Linked DNA regions of Chelatococcus sp. HY11. The protein of the gene in region 1 interacts with the protein of each later gene in a pairwise test. Links are inferred from orthologs where the notes say so. Each region holds a gene or a part of one and is shown on either strand. Other genes may lie near its edges. The genes, in order: KIO74_RS01290 and lpdA.

Region 1 (7,792 bases):
GGTTCTGCTGCTGGTAGTCGCGCTGGAACTGATTGTTCGTTTGCGCAAGTGCCCCCTGTGTCGCCACAAGGATCGCGATCATCGCACCAAATGAGACCACGGCGCGCGGCGCAATGCCCTTCTCGCTTTTGCCAGACTGAGGTCTTTCCCGACCCCAGGAAACACGCGTACGCATTTCGGTACACATCGCACCGCTCCTCCCATACCGCGCCCCGCGTACCTACATCAGAGCGCGCTATTTATATGGGATGGAAGCCGTCGCGCGCCATGGCTTTAGTGTGGGCAGCGTGCCCATAACGCCATCCGCATCGCCGGAAAGCTCGACGCCGTTCGCGTTTTGGTCCAAGGTCGTCCCATGAATCAAGGTCTGAACCACCCATCCCGGAAGCACGACGCCGACGGCGAGGCCACCCGGGCCGCGCCGCGTGGCGGCAGCCTCAGCGAGCGCGCCCGAGCGCAGGCAGCGCCTGTTGCCTATCTCGCCGGTCTCAACCACGAGCAGCGCCTCGCGGTGGAGACCACCGAGGGGCCGGTGCTCGTTCTCGCGGGTGCCGGCACGGGCAAGACCAGGGTGCTCACCACGCGCATCGCCCATCTGATCGCCATCGGCCGCGCCCGCCCTTCCGACATTCTCGCCGTCACCTTCACCAACAAGGCGGCGCGCGAGATGAAGGCGCGCGTCGGCATGCTGGTCGGGCCGGCGGCCGAAGGCATGCCCTGGCTCGGCACGTTCCATGCCATTTCCACCAAGATCCTGCGCCGCCACGCCGAGCTCGTCGGCCTCAAGAGCGATTTCACCATTCTCGACGTGGACGACCAGATCCGCCTCATGAAGCAGGTGATCCAGGCCGCTAATCTCGACGAGAAGCGCTGGCCGGCCCGCCAGCTCGCGAGCATCATCGACGGCTGGAAGAACCGGGCACTCGGCCCCGACCAAGTGCCGCACGGTGAGGGCGCCGCCTTCGCCAATGGCCGGGGCACAGAACTTTACCGCCATTATCAGGAACGCTTGAAGATCCTGAATGCCGCCGATTTCGGCGACCTGTTGACCGAGACCATCCGCCTCTTCCGCGAGCATCCGGACGTCCTCGCCCAGTATCAGAAGCGCTTCCGCTATATGCTGGTGGACGAATACCAAGACACCAACGTCGCGCAGTATCTGTGGCTCCGGCTGCTGGCCCAGGGGCGCGAGCCCGGCCAGCGCAATCTGGCCTGCGTCGGTGACGACGACCAGTCGATCTATGGCTGGCGTGGCGCGGAGGTGGACAACATCCTGCGCTTCGAGCACGATTTTCCGGGTGCCGTGGTGGTGCGACTGGAGCGCAACTACCGCTCCCATGCTCATATCCTCGCGGCTGCCTCCCACCTCATCGCCCATAACGAGGGCCGGCTCGGCAAGACACTGCGCACGGACGATGAACCGGGCGAGAAGGTGACGATCACCGGCGCGTGGGACTCGGAGGAAGAGGCCCGCCTCGTCGGCGAAGAGATCGAGGCGTTGCAGGCCAAGGGGCACAATCTCTCCGAAATCGCCATCCTCGTGCGCATTTCCGCGCAGATGCGGGAGCTCGAAGACCGTTTCGTGCAGCTCGGCCTGCCCTACCGCGTCATCGGCGGCCCGCGCTTCTACGAGCGTATGGAGATCCGCGACGCGCTCGCCTATTTCCGCTGCGTCGCCCAGCCCGCCGACGATCTCGCCTTCGAGCGCATCCTGAATACGCCAAAGCGCGGCCTCGGCGACGCGACCGTGCAGGTTCTCCATGCCCATGCGCGGGCGGCGCGCATTCCCCTGATGGAAGCGGCGCGCTTCATCGTCGAGACGGAAGAGCTGAAGCCGAAGCCGCGCGGTTCCCTGCGCGATCTGTTGGCAGCGTTCTCTCGCTGGAGCTCGCTGATCGACAATACGCCGCAGACGGAACTCGCCGAGATGATTCTGGAGGAATCCGGCTACACCGAAATGTGGCAGAAGGACCGGTCGGCGGAAGCGGCCGGGCGCCTGGAGAACCTGAAGGAGCTCGTCCGAAGCCTCGAGGAATTCCCGGATCTCCGGGGCTTCCTGGAACATGTCTCGCTGGTCATGGACGCGGTCGAGAACGACACGGAAGACCGCGTCAGCCTGATGACGCTGCATGCCGCCAAGGGCCTGGAATTCGACACCGTGTTCCTGCCCGGCTGGGAGGAAGGGCTGTTTCCCAACCAGCGCGCCCTCGACGAGAGCGGTCGCGCGGGGCTGGAGGAAGAACGCCGTCTCGCCCATGTTGGCATTACCCGCGCCCGACGCCGTGCGAAGATCTATTTCGCCTCCAACCGCCGTATCCATGGCCTTTGGAACGCCACGATCCCCAGCCGCTTCATCGACGAGCTGCCGGAGGACCATGTCGAGGTGACGGAAGCGCCCGCCGCCTTCTCCTATGGCGGTTACGGCAAGAGCCGCTTTGACGATGTGGAATCGTTTTCCTCATCCTATGCCACGCCGGGCTGGCAACGCGCCCAGAACAAGGGTGGTCTAGGCAGCGGCGGCTTTGGCGGAGGCGGCAGCCGCGGAGGTTTCGCGCAAGGGCGTGGTGGCTACGGCGGCTCCTCCGGCCCGGGACGCGGCGGCCTGCTGATCGAGGGGGAGCTCGTCGCCAAGTCCTCGGGACCGGCCTCCGCCTTCGCGCCGTCCGACCGGGTGTTCCACATCAAGTTCGGACCAGGCTCGGTGGCCGCCGTCGACGGCAACAAGCTGACGGTCGACTTCGACAAGGCCGGCCGCAAGATGGTGCTCGACAGCTTCGTGCAGCGGCAGGGCTGACCGGCGACCATTCATCAACCGCTGATTTCATGCACGGGCCATTATACGGCGGCCCGCCGCATGCAGCGAAGCTTAAATAACGTCAATACCGAACTTGATCTTTGCAGGTCGCCACAAGCGCAATCTTGGCATTTACTTCTGCCCAATCGGGTCGATTAAAAATCAACATTAAAACATATTTGCGACATATTGAATGCCGCGATCGATTACTTTTCTTGCTTACCATAAAAACGCGGAACAAAGATCCCATCCAGCCATTCTTTATGGCGCCGGCAGTCGATGACGGTACGACATGGATAGTCGACGTCTCGCCGGCATATCCGGTCAAGCATACGGTCATAAGGAGATGATCATGCCGAACCAAGGTGGACACGACACGGGTAAGCACGGCCAGAAGGACATGCAGAAGGATATGCATCCCTCCAAGGGTCATACGCAGAGCAGCGGAACGCAGAGCGCGTCCGGCTCGCCCGGCCAGCACAACCCGCAGTCCGCGCCCGGCGCCGGTAAGGACAAAGACCAACACGCCCGGAAGTAAGCTGACACCGTCACATTGAGGTTGACTCAGCGCAACTGAGGTCGGTTCGGGCGGAGCCTGAGCCGGCCATAACTTTTTTTCAAGACAGCGGAATTGGCCGCGCTAGAATTCGCGCATGGAAGGAAACGCGACGCATAACGGGCCAAAGCCAGCCACCAACGAAGCCATGGGCATCTTCGCCCTGGATAAGGGGGAGCGCACGCGCTTCTTCGCTTGCCCGAATTTCGCCGCGCTCGATTGCCTGACTGCGACCTTCCGCACCTATCGCTACGTCCCACACACGCACGACACTTTCGTCATCGGTTCCGTCATCGCCGGCTGCGAAACGTGGACGGTGCGTGGCATACGCGGCTATGCCGGGCCCGGCGACTTCGTTTTCGTCAATCCCCAGGAAGTCCATGACGGCGCCCCCCATGGCAGTGGCTATTGCTATCGGATGAGCTACCCGTCCATAGAGCTGCTCCGCCAGATCGCGAGCGAGCTTCGCGAAAGGGACGTGACGGCCACGCCTTATTTTCCGGAAACCGTGGTCAACGATCCGGCGGGAGTCGCGCTGTTCGTCGCCGCGCATGCCGCGATGGATGTGCATGGAGACGCGCGGGCCGGCGAGGAGTTGCTCTATCGCGCCTATGCCCATTGCCTGGTGCGCCATGCGCGTGTCACGTCTCAGCCGGCAACCGGCCGCGAGGCGGACCAGGTCACCCGGATCGGCCGCATGATCAAGGAACATTACGCCGACGACCTGTCCCTCAGCCGCCTGGCGGCTGAAGCGGGGCTGCCGCGCCACCGTCTCATCAGCGCTTTTCGCCGCGAGACCGGCATGACCCCGCATGCCTTCATCCTCGACCGGCGTGTCATCGCTGCTCAACAGGCCCTGCGGCGTGGCGCCACCCCGGCCGAGGCCGCGGCCGCTACGGGCTTCTGCGATCAGGCCCATCTCACCCGCGCTTTCAAAGCCCGCATCGGCATTACGCCGGGAGCCTTTCGCGCCGCGGTATCCTGACGGCGACATCGACCCACCCTCGTCCTGTCACACCCTCGAGGCTACCCATGCTGGACCGCGCACAGCCCCAGAAACTGGATCACGAGCCCCCGCACGGAAAGCCATCGCGCCAAAAGCCATCGCACCGAGCGTCTCGGGGCCGCGAATGGCGTGCGGGCATTGCGGCGATCGTTCCCGTGGCCATCGCCGCCATCCCGATCGGTCTTCTGTTCGGCGCCCTCTGCAGCGCCAAGGGGCTCACAATCGCCGAGGCGGGGCTGATGTCCGCCCTCATCTTTGCGGGAGGCTCCCAGTTCGCCGCACTGGAGCTGTGGACGACGCCGGTCCCCATCGCCGCACTGGTTTTCTCAACACTTCTGATCAACGCCCGGCATGTGCTGATGGGCGCGTCGCTCACCCCCAAGACGGGGCTGTTCTCGCCCCTGCAGCGATACCTCGGCTTTCACTTCATGACGGACGAGACCTGGGCGCTTGCCGAGAGACGGGCTGTCGCCGCCCCCCTCACCCCCGCCTACTGGTTCGCCCTGGCGACGGTGCTGCCCACGGCGTGGATCGGCTCGACCCTCGCTGGCGCGGTAGTCGGCTCGTTTCTCGGCGACCCCAGGCGTATCGGCGCCGATTTCGCCTTCACAGCGCTCTTCATCGGCTTGATCGCGGGCTTCTGGAAGGGGCGCACGACGGCGGTTACCATCGCCGCGAGCGGAGGCGCAGCCGCGCTCGCTTATGTCACACTCGGCCCACCCTGGCACGTGGCCGCGGGCGCCATCGCCGGCATCGCCGCAGCCTACATGACCGCACCGGAGTCCAGTGACAGCGAGGCCCACCTCAGCGCGACAACGGGATCCCCGCCAACGATGAACCCCGAAAATGAAAATATAGACCGACAAAACTCCAAATAAACAAGCATTAATTCCCCATCCTCACGATGAAATATCATATACATAAATTGATAGATCGGACGCATAAGTACCGATATTTTTTTAATCGTTCCGAACACGCGTTTCACTATCTTTCGCGCACCCTTGGAAGGGCAATTTTTTCTCGCAACACAATGGAAGTGAGGAGAAAATTGATGCGTTATTCAGCCAAAATGGTCCGAGCCATCAATGCGTGCGACGCCCTACGCCGGACCAGCCTATCCGCATTGGCGATACTAACATGACCGCGGAATCGAACGGGCCAGCGGCCATCCATGTCACGCATCGAGCAGCCAGGTGCGAGTGGTGTGACGGGCTCAAAGCCGTGGCGCCCGTCGCCGCCGTCGTCATGCCCGTCGGCCTGCTCTTCGGCGCGCTCTCCAGCGCGAAAGGCCTGACGTTGCTCGAGGCCGGGCTGATGTCCATCCTGGTATTCGCGGGCGGCGCCCAGATCGCGGCCATGGACCTGTGGCTCGACCCGATGCCGGTGGCGGCGATCGCGCTTTCGACCTTCCTGATCAACGCGCGACATATCCTGATGGGCTTGTCGCTCGCGCCGAAAACCCACGGCTTTAGCCCCCGGCAGCGGTTCTTCGCCTTCTTCTTCCTGACGGACGAAGCCTGGGCTCTGTCGGAGCGACGCGTTTTGAACCACCCGCTGACGCCAACGTTCTGGTTCTCACTGGCGGTCGTCATCCCGGTCGTCTGGAGCGCGGGCACCTACATCGGCGCCCGCTTCGGGAACTGCCTGGGCGACCCCTGCGCGATCGGGGCCGACTTCACCTTTACCGCCCTCCTGATCAGTCTGATCGCCGGGTTCACGACGACACGCACAGCGCTTTCCGCTGTTCTCGCGAGCTGTGTGACCGCGACACTCAGCTATGTGGCCCTTGGCGCACCCTGGCATATCGTCATCGGCGCGACGGTGGGACTGACGGTCGCCTATGTAACGGCACCGAGAGACCGTGTCGCGGAAGCCGCCGAGCGCAACCTCATCAGCGACGCGTTGTCGAATCTCGATCCCGCCGCTCCGCTCGACTGCCCTTCAGGAAGCCGCCCATGAATAGCGAAAACGCCATGAATATTGACAGTTCCGCCCTGATGGCCATCCTCGCGATGGCGGCGGTGACCTATCTCACACGCATCGCCGGCATCGCGCTGGCCGGACGGCTCACGCTCTCAGGACGCGCGAAGGCGGCTTTTGACGCCATTCCGCCAGCGGTTCTCGTCGCGGTGATCGCGCCAAGCGCATTGGCGACCGGCTGGCCGGAGACCGTCGCGGCGGCGATCGCCGCCCTGTCGGCGACCCGCCTGCCGCTGCTCGCCACGGTCGCAATCGGCGTTCTCTCCGTTGTCGGGCTCCGGGCCATCGCGGGCTGAGGCCCCTCGGCCACACGCAAGACCACGGGCGGTCTTGCGTGTGCGTTCCGGAAGGTACGCCCCGCTCAAGCCTGCAGCGGCCGCGTCGCCTCCTGCAGCCACTGCAGCGTCTCTCCGTCGACGAGCGGCCCGATATGGGCGAGCACGTCGGCGTGATAGGCGTCGAGCCAGGCAATTTCATCCTCGGTCATCAGCGACGGGTCGATCAGCGCCCGGTCGATCGGCGTGAAGCTCAATGTCTCGAAACCGAGCATTGGCCGCTCGCCCCCGGTCACATCCCGCGGCTCCACGAGAACAAGGTTCTCGATGCGGATGCCGTAAGAGCCTTCCTTGTAATAGCCGGGCTCGTTGGACAGGATCATGCCGGGCTCGAGCGGCACCGTCCCGAGCTTCGACAGCCGCTGCGGCCCCTCATGCACCGAGAGATAGGAGCCGACGCCATGGCCGGTGCCATGGTCGAAGTCCGTACCCGCCTGCCAGAGCGCACGCCGCGCCAGCGCGTCGAGCTGGGCTCCCGAGGTGCCGCGGGGGAAAATCGCCGTCGCGATCGCGATATGCCCCTTGAGCACGCGGGTGAAACGGTCGCGCATCTCCTCGGTGACTGCGCCCACGCTCACAGTGCGGGTGATGTCGGTGGTACCGTCGCGATATTGCCCGCCGGAATCGACGAGGAAGATCCCCTGCCCGATCGTCCGGTCAGACGCCTTGGTCACGCGGTAATGTGGCATCGCGGCATTCGGTCCGGCGCCGGCGATCGTCGGGAAAGATACGTCCATTAGCGCGTTGGTCTGGCGGCGGAACTCCTCGAGCGCCTCGACCGCGGCGATCTCCGTGAGCTCCCCGCCGGGCGCCTCCCGCGCGAGCCAGGCGAGGAAGCGCGCCATGGCGACGCCGTCGCGGCGATGGGCGCTCCGGCTGCCCTGCTGCTCGACGGTGTTCTTCACGGCCTTCAACCGCGTGATCGGATCCGCGCCGACATCCGCCTTGCCCCCGCCCTGCTCGATCGCCTGTTTCAGCGCCATGGCGCCGGTGGCCGCGTCGAGGCGCACCGGGGCGCCGCCGGCCGCGACCGTTGCAAGCGCCTCGGTGAAGGAAGACGGCGCTGCGACATCGGCCACGCCGGCGAGATGAGCGCTGACCTCTTCATCAATGCGCGCGGA
Region 2 (7,578 bases), 2.9 Mb from region 1 along the record:
AGGGCGAGTTCGAATCGGCGCAGACCTACAAGCCCAACAAGGCTGACTGGCTGGATGGCCGCTGGTCAGGGCTCAAGGCTGTCCGCGAGGACGCCGACGATCCGCGCCGGGGGGCGACCGGCCTGCCGGACGCGACCCTGAAGACCATGGGCGAGCGCCTGACCACGGTGCCGGAAGGCTTCCATCTGCACCGCACGATCCAGCGCTTCCTCGACAATCGTCGCAAGACGATCGAGGAAGGCCAGGGCATCGACTGGGCCACCGGCGAGGCGCTTGCCTTCGGCTCGCTGCTGCTTGAAGGCCACCCTGTCCGCCTGTCGGGCCAGGACGTCGAGCGCGGCACTTTCAGCCAGCGCCATTCGGTGCTGCTCGACCAGGAGAACGAGGACCGCTACACGCCCCTCAACAACCTGGACGAGAACCAGGCCCGCTACGAGGTCATCAACTCGATGCTCTCGGAAGAGGCGGTGCTCGGCTTCGAATATGGCTACACGCTGGCCGAGCCGAATGCGCTGACCCTGTGGGAAGCGCAGTTCGGTGACTTCGCCAACGGTGCCCAGGTGGTCGTCGACCAGTTCATCTCGTCGGGTGAGCGCAAGTGGCTCAGGATGTCGGGCCTCGTGATGCTGCTTCCGCATGGCTATGAAGGCCAGGGGCCGGAGCATTCCTCCGCCCGCCTGGAGCGCTATCTGCAGCTCTGCGCCGAGGACAACATGCAGGTCGCGAACTGCACGACGCCGGCGAACTACTTCCATATCCTGCGCCGGCAGCTGAAGCGCGAGTTCCGCAAGCCGCTCATCCTGATGACGCCGAAGTCGCTGCTGCGCCACAAGCGCTGCGTCTCGACGCTGGACGAGCTCTCCGAAGGCACGAGCTTCCACCGCATCCTGCGGGATGACGCCGAGCGTCTGCCGAAGGAGAAGATCAAGCTCGTCAAGGACGAGAAGATCCGCCGGGTCGTGATCTGCTCGGGCAAGGTCTACTACGACCTCTATGAGGAGCGCGAGAAGCGCGGCATCGACGACATCTTCTTCCTGCGCGTCGAGCAGCTCTATCCTTTCCCGGCCAAGACGCTTGCCGGCATTCTTTCCCGCTTCCGCAACGCTGAGGTGTTGTGGTGCCAGGAAGAGCCCAAGAACATGGGGTCGTGGAACTTCGTCGAACCCTATCTCGAATGGGTGCTCGACCATTCCGGCCTCAAGGCGACGCGTCCGCGCTATGTCGGACGTCCCGCCTCGGCCTCCACGGCTGTCGGCCAGATGTCCAAGCATCTGGCACAGTTGCAGGCTTTCCTTGACGAGGCGCTGGCTTCCTGAGGGAAGCCTTCGCCCCGCCCCCTCAAGCTGGCCGCAAGGCCTTAGATCGTCAGGCATCCGGCCCGGCCGGAAGACAGCAAGAAGCGAACATCATGGCGACCGAAATCCGTGTGCCGACCCTCGGCGAATCCGTGACGGAGGCCACCATCGGCCGGTGGTTCAAGAAACAGGGCGAGGCCGTGAAGGCCGATGAGCCGCTCGTCGAACTCGAAACCGACAAGGTGACGCTGGAGGTCAACGCTCCGGCCGCCGGCGTGCTCGCCGAGATCACCGTCAAGGAAGGCGACACCGTCGAGGTTGGCGCCCTGCTCGGCTCGCTCAGCGAAGGTGGCGCGGGTGCTACTCCCGCCAAGGCGGCTGAAAAGCCCGCGGCAAAGCCGGCGCCTGCTCCGGCCGCCGCTCCGGCGCCGGCACCCGCCGCTGCTCCCTCCAAGGGTGACAATGGTCCGGCGGTCGGCCGCATCGCGGCCGAGACCGGTCTTGATCCGGCGAAGGTCGCCGGCACCGGCAAGGACGGTCGCGTGACCAAGGGCGATATCCTCGGCGCGCTGTCCAGCGGCGCGGCCTCCGCCCAACCAGCCCAGCCCGTGCAGCTGCGCGCGCCGTCGGCTCCGGATGATGCCTCGCGCGAAGAGCGCGTGCGCATGACCAAGCTGCGCCAGACCATCGCGCGCCGCCTGAAGGAAGCCCAGTCCGCCGCCGCCATGCTGACGACGTTCAACGATGTCGACATGTCCGGCGTGATGGATCTGCGCAACCAGTACAAGGATGTGTTCGAGAAGAAGCACGGCGTGAAGCTCGGCTTCATGGGCTTCTTCGTGAAGGCCTGCGTGCAGGCGCTGAAGGACGTGCCGGCCGTCAATGCCGAGATCGACGGCACGGACATCATCTACAAGAACTACTACCACATCGGCGTCGCCGTCGGCACGGACAAGGGCCTCGTCGTGCCCGTAGTCCGCGATGCGGACCAGCTGTCGATCGCCGGCATCGAGAAAGAGATCGCCGAGTACGGGAAGCGCGCCCGTGACGGCAAGCTGACGATCGAGGAGATGCAGGGCGGCACCTTCACCATTTCCAACGGCGGTGTCTACGGTTCGCTTCTCTCCACGCCGATCCTCAACGCGCCACAGTCCGCTATCCTCGGAATGCACCGCATCGAGCAGCGGCCCGTGGTGAAGAACGGCCAGATCGTCGCCCGACCGATGATGTATCTCGCGGTGTCCTACGACCACCGTCTCATCGACGGTAAGGAAGCGGTCACGTTCCTGGTCCGCATCAAGGAAAACCTCGAGGACCCGACACGCCTCGTGCTGGACCTCTGATCCAGACCCCATAGTCGCTAGGGCGCTGGTCGCTCGGGACCACCGCTTCGTTCCAGAACCGGAATTCACTCATCGGGTTCTGAAGGAAAGGCTGGTGCGATGGATGGCGTTCTGGTGATCACAGGCGGTGGCCGGGGTATTGGCCGCGCCACCGCGTTCAAGGCCGCGGCCGCGGGCTATCGCGTGGCCATCAGTTACGTCTCGGATGCCACTGCGGCTGATGCCGTGGTGGCCCGGATAAGCGAGGCTGGCGGCACGGCTATTGCCGTGAAGGGGGATGTCGCTGACGAGGCGGACGTCGTTCGCCTTTTCGCCGAGGCCGACAAGCTTGGCCCCCTCGCGGGGCTGATCAACAATGCGGGCATCGTTGATCGCGCGGCGCCGCTCGCCGACATGTCGTTCGAACGCATCACCCGCATGATGATGGTGAACGTTGTCGGCAGCCTCATCGCCGCCCGCGAGGCGGTGCGCCGCATGTCCACCAGCTCCGGCGGGCAGGGCGGCGTCATCGTCAATCTGTCCTCGCGCGCCGCCGCGCTGGGCGGCGCCAAGCAGTATATCGACTACGCCGCCGCGAAGGGTGCCATCGACAGCTTTACCCATGGGCTCGCCCTGGAGGTCGCCGACCAGGGCATCCGTGTTGCCGGCGTCAGGCCCGGCATCATCGACACCGATATCCATGCTAGCGGCGGCGATCCTGGCCGGGTCGCCCGCATGCGCAGCATGCTCCCGATGGGCCGCGAGGGCAGCGCGGACGAGGTCGCGGAGGCGATCATGTGGCTCATCTCCGACAAGGCCAGCTATGTGACCGGCACGACGATCGATGTATCGGGCGGCCGTTAGAGCATGATCCCAAAAGTGGATACCGGTTTTTGGAAAAGAGCATGCTCAGAGCAAAAACTTAAAGCGGTTTGCAAGAAGGAAAGAACGCGAAATGGCTGACGCTTACGATCTCGTCGTCATCGGCACTGGACCGGGCGGCTATGTCTGCGCCATCCGGGCCGCCCAGCTCGGCCTGAAGACGGCCGTCGTCGAGAAGCGCAAGACCCATGGCGGCACGTGCCTGAACGTCGGCTGCATCCCGTCCAAGGCGCTGCTCTATGCCTCAGAGAAGTTCCACGAGGCCTCCCATGCCTTCGCCAAGATGGGCATAGGCGTGTCGGCGCCGAAGATCGACATTGCCCAGTTGCAGGCCTTCAAGCAGGAAGGCGTCGACGGCAACGTCAAGGGCGTGGAGTTCCTTCTCAAGAAGAACAAGGTCGATGTGTTCTTCGGCACGGGAAGCATTCCCGCCGCCGGTTCGGTCTCCGTGAAGGCTGAGGACGGTTCGGTCCAGACGATCGCCACGAAGTCGATCGTCATCGCGACCGGCTCGGATGTCGCCAGGCTCCCCGGCGTCACCATCGACGAGAAGATCGTGGTGTCGTCGACCGGCGCGCTCGAGCTGGCGAAGACGCCCAAGAAGCTCGTCGTCGTCGGCGCCGGCGTCATCGGCCTCGAGCTCGGCTCAGTCTGGCAGCGCCTCGGCGCCGAGGTCACGGTGATTGAGTATCTCGACCGCATCCTGCCCGGCATGGACGGCGAGGTCGCCAAGCAGTTCCAGCGCATCCTTGCCAAGCAGGGCTTCACCTTCAAGCTGTCGAGCAAGGTCACCAAGGTCGAGACGGCCAAGAACGGCGCCAAGGTCACCGTCGAGCCCGCCGCTGGCGGCGACGCCGAAACGCTCGATGCCGATATCGTTCTCGTCGCGATCGGCCGCACGCCTTACACCGACGCCCTTGGCCTCGCCGAGCTCGGCGTCGAGCTCGACAAGCGCGGCCGTGTCGTGGTCGACAGCCACTATGCGACCAAGGTTCCCGGCGTCTACGCCATCGGCGACGTCATTGCCGGCCCGATGCTCGCGCACAAGGCCGAGGACGAGGGCGTGGCGGTGGCCGAAATCCTCGCCGGCAAGGCAGGCCACGTGAATTACGAGGTCATCCCGAGCGTGGTCTACACCTTTCCGGAGGTGGCCTCCGTCGGCCGCACCGAGGAAGAACTCAAGGAAGCGGGCATCACTTATAACGTCGGCAAGTTCCCCTTCACGGCCAATGGCCGCGCCAAGGTGAACCACACCACCGACGGCTTCGTGAAATTCCTGGCGGATGCCACGACGGACCGTGTGCTCGGCTGCCACATCGTCGGCCCCGAGGCCGGCGAAATGATCCACGAAGTGGCCGTGCTGATGGAATTCGGCGGCTCGTCGGAGGATCTTGCCCGCACCTGCCATGCCCATCCGACCCGCTCCGAAGCGGTCAAGGAAGCCGCCATGGCCGTGGAGAAGCGCGCGATCCACATGTGAACGCGACGCAGTTCACTGAAGATGCTGGTCCCCGGCCTCGCGCCGGGGATTTTTTATGGCGTCCGTGTGGATCTCTGGCCAGCCACGCCGGCCGCGCGGGGACTGCACGTGCGCCAACCTATGATAAAAGTGGTTACGGTGCGCCCACCGCACTTTTTCCGTCCATCTGATGGAAGGAGGCCCCGCCGGTTTCTCTCTTCCCGCAAGGAGAGAGCTTGGATTTAGAGGCGATCTCCGGAGCGGGTACCCCTCACCCGCGCCTACGGCGCGACCTCTCCCGTCGGGAGAGGTGAGCACCACCGACATCGGCCGCGACATCAGGCATTGGCGTCCCCTCTCCCGGGCGGGAGAGGGACAGGGTGAGGGAAGCAGCGGGTTACCGTCGCGGCTCGACGTGGGAGCATCGCATCGGAACCACCAGCCCCAATAAAAAAGGCAGCCGCCTCGACTGAGGACGGCTGCTATTTATTTCTGGAGGTCGTCTGTCGGTTAGTGTCAGCCCGTCTGCGTGGTTGACGGGGCCTGGATTGTCTGTTGGCTGTCGAGCGAAGATGTATGCTTCGGGCCGCAATCCGCAAAAGCGGCCGGAGCAAAAGCCGCACTGGCGGCGAGGGTCAAGGCGAGGATCAGTGAACGCATCGTCTTTCTCCTTCAAGGGTTCTTACTTCAACTGAGGATAACGGTTTTTCCCTAGATTGGTCCCCTTTGCAGGCTACACGGCATATCGCGGAGAACAAGATGGGGGTGACATTCGTTCTGCACTAAGATCAGCCATCTCACGCAATAGTGTGCGACAGAAGGAGAATGATCATGGCGGGAAGCGTGAACTCCATCCCGGATAACGGCGCCCCGAAGCCCTACATCTGCGTCAGCCGTGGGAACGAAGCCATCGCCTTCTACAGGCAAGTCTTCGACGCCGTGGAAACGCTGAAGATCTCGGATCCGGCAGGAAAAGTCGGGCATGCCGAACTGACCATCGGCGAGGGCAGCATGATGCTCTGCGACGAGTTTCCGGAATACGGCGCTCTCAGCCCTGAAACCATCGGCGGTTCACCGGTCGTCCTGCATATCTACGTCAAAGATGCGGATACCACCGTCGCCAAGGCGGAGGCTGCGGGCGCGACCATATTGAAGCCGGTCGAGGACCAGTTTTACGGCGATCGCGGCGGAAAGCTCAAGGATCCGTTCGGGCATATCTGGTGGGTCTCCACCCGTATCGAGGACATATCGCACGATGAAATGCGCCGACGCGCCAAGGAACTCTACGGCATGAGCTGACAGGGGTCCGCCCGGGCTGATCCTGTTTGGAGCGTTCACCGGGGAGCCATCGAAGCGCCTTGCAAAGACCATGAACGACAGGCACGAGCGACAGCTGATGTCCGGAGCTGATCCATGCGCCGCCTGTTGAAACCGCTGTGGTTCCTTCTCGCCGTGCTCTTCCTGGTGGAGGCATGGCTGTGGGACAGGCTCGCCCCCGTTGTCGCCGGCATCGTCGGGCTGCTGCCATGGGCCGAATGGTCGAAGAAGCTCGCGGCCTTCATCGATCGTCTGCCGCCGCTCGCCGTGGCCGCGCTCTTCATCGTGCCGGCGAGCCTGCTGCTGCCGGTCAAGCTTCTCGCCCTGTGGCTCCTCGCCCATGAACATTGGTTCATGGCCGTTGGTCTGCTCGTCGCCGTCAAGATGCTCGGGCTTGGCGTCACGGCCTATCTCTTCGAGCTATGCCGCGAGAAGCTCCTCGAGTTGCCGTGGTTCGCCTGGCTCTACCGGCGTCTTCTCGAGATCCGCGCCTGGGCGCATCGTCAGACCGAGCCCGCGCGCCGGGCGGTCCGGTCGGCCATCGCCGCCGTGCGTCTGCGCCTCAACCTCAATGGCCAGATGGGGCGGCGCATCGCCCTTCTGCGCCGGCGTACCCGCCGCTTCGGTGGCAGCGCCTGATCCGTTAAGCTCTTGGATGGGCGGCGTCGTAGGCCGCGAGCAGCCTCGCCGCGTCAACCTTCGTGTAGTTCTGCGTCGTTGACAGGGACGCGTGGCCCAGCAGCTCCTGAATGGCCCTGAGATCCCCCCCGCGACCGAGCAGATGCGTTGCGAAGGAATGCCGCAAGGCGTGCGGCGTCGCGCTGGCGGGCAGCCCGAGCGCGCCGCGCAGGTTCTCCATGACAAGCTGGATGATACGCGGCGACAGCGGACCACCACGTGTGCCCACAAAGAGCGGACCTTCCGGCGGCAAGGGATGGGGGCAGGCCGCGATATAGTCCGCGATGGCACGCGATACCTGCGGCAGCACGGGCACGCCGCGCGTCTTGCCCCCCTTGCCCGTCACCGTGATGTCCATCTGCCCATCGACGGGCGCGTGACGGCGCTGGAGGCCAAGCGCCTCGCTGATACGCAAGCCGCACCCGTAGAGCAGCGCCAGCACGGCCGCATCGCGTGCCAGGATCCACTCCGCCCGGTCATCGCCGGCCCGGCTCTCGATCGTCGTAACGGCCTTCGCCGCCGTGACCGCGAGCGGGCGTGGCAGGCTCTTCTTCACCTTGGGACCTCGCACCGCCGCGAAGGCCGACGCATTGCCCGCGCCGCTCCGTTCGAGATGCCGGGCGAA

Evidence for each region.
Region 2: the proteins of KIO74_RS01290 (region 1) and lpdA interact in binary tests that used the Escherichia coli proteins (3 or more experiments, as listed by UniProt). The link is inferred for Chelatococcus sp. HY11 from one-to-one orthologs.

Annotation. Positions count from the first base shown.
Region 1 is NZ_JAHBRX010000001.1:242,031-249,822, reverse strand. What follows is about bases 1-3,074. They hold KIO74_RS01290 (ATP-dependent helicase), read left to right. Parts: upstream 1-355; coding sequence 356-2,794; downstream 2,795-3,074. Other genes in these bases: KIO74_RS01295 (hypothetical protein), read right to left, coding at 1-175. Outside these bases: KIO74_RS01285 (hypothetical protein), read left to right, coding at 3,147-3,332; KIO74_RS01280 (AraC family transcriptional regulator), read left to right, coding at 3,448-4,335; KIO74_RS01275 (AzlC family ABC transporter permease), read left to right, coding at 4,512-5,234; KIO74_RS01270 (AzlC family ABC transporter permease), read left to right, coding at 5,494-6,315; KIO74_RS01265 (AzlD family protein), read left to right, coding at 6,330-6,632; KIO74_RS01260 (aminopeptidase P family protein), read right to left, coding at 6,698-7,792. UniProt on the Escherichia coli protein: A helicase with DNA-dependent ATPase activity. Unwinds DNA duplexes with 3'-5' polarity. Translocates on single-stranded DNA with 3'-5' polarity. Initiates unwinding more efficiently from a nicked substrate than double-stranded DNA.
Region 2 is NZ_JAHBRX010000001.1:3,179,889-3,187,466, forward strand. Bases 2,916-5,775 are described here. They hold lpdA (dihydrolipoyl dehydrogenase), read left to right. Parts: upstream 2,916-3,572; coding sequence 3,573-4,979; downstream 4,980-5,775. Other genes in these bases: KIO74_RS14575 (SDR family oxidoreductase), read left to right, coding at 2,916-3,481; KIO74_RS14585 (hypothetical protein), read right to left, coding at 5,475-5,618. Also shown: KIO74_RS14565 (2-oxoglutarate dehydrogenase E1 component), read left to right, coding at 1-1,316; odhB (2-oxoglutarate dehydrogenase complex dihydrolipoyllysine-residue succinyltransferase), read left to right, coding at 1,409-2,638; more of KIO74_RS14575, read left to right, coding at 2,738-2,915; KIO74_RS14590 (VOC family protein), read left to right, coding at 5,790-6,257; KIO74_RS14595 (hypothetical protein), read left to right, coding at 6,372-6,914; KIO74_RS14600 (tyrosine recombinase XerC), read right to left, coding at 6,919-7,578. UniProt on the Escherichia coli protein: Lipoamide dehydrogenase is a component of the glycine cleavage system as well as of the alpha-ketoacid dehydrogenase complexes.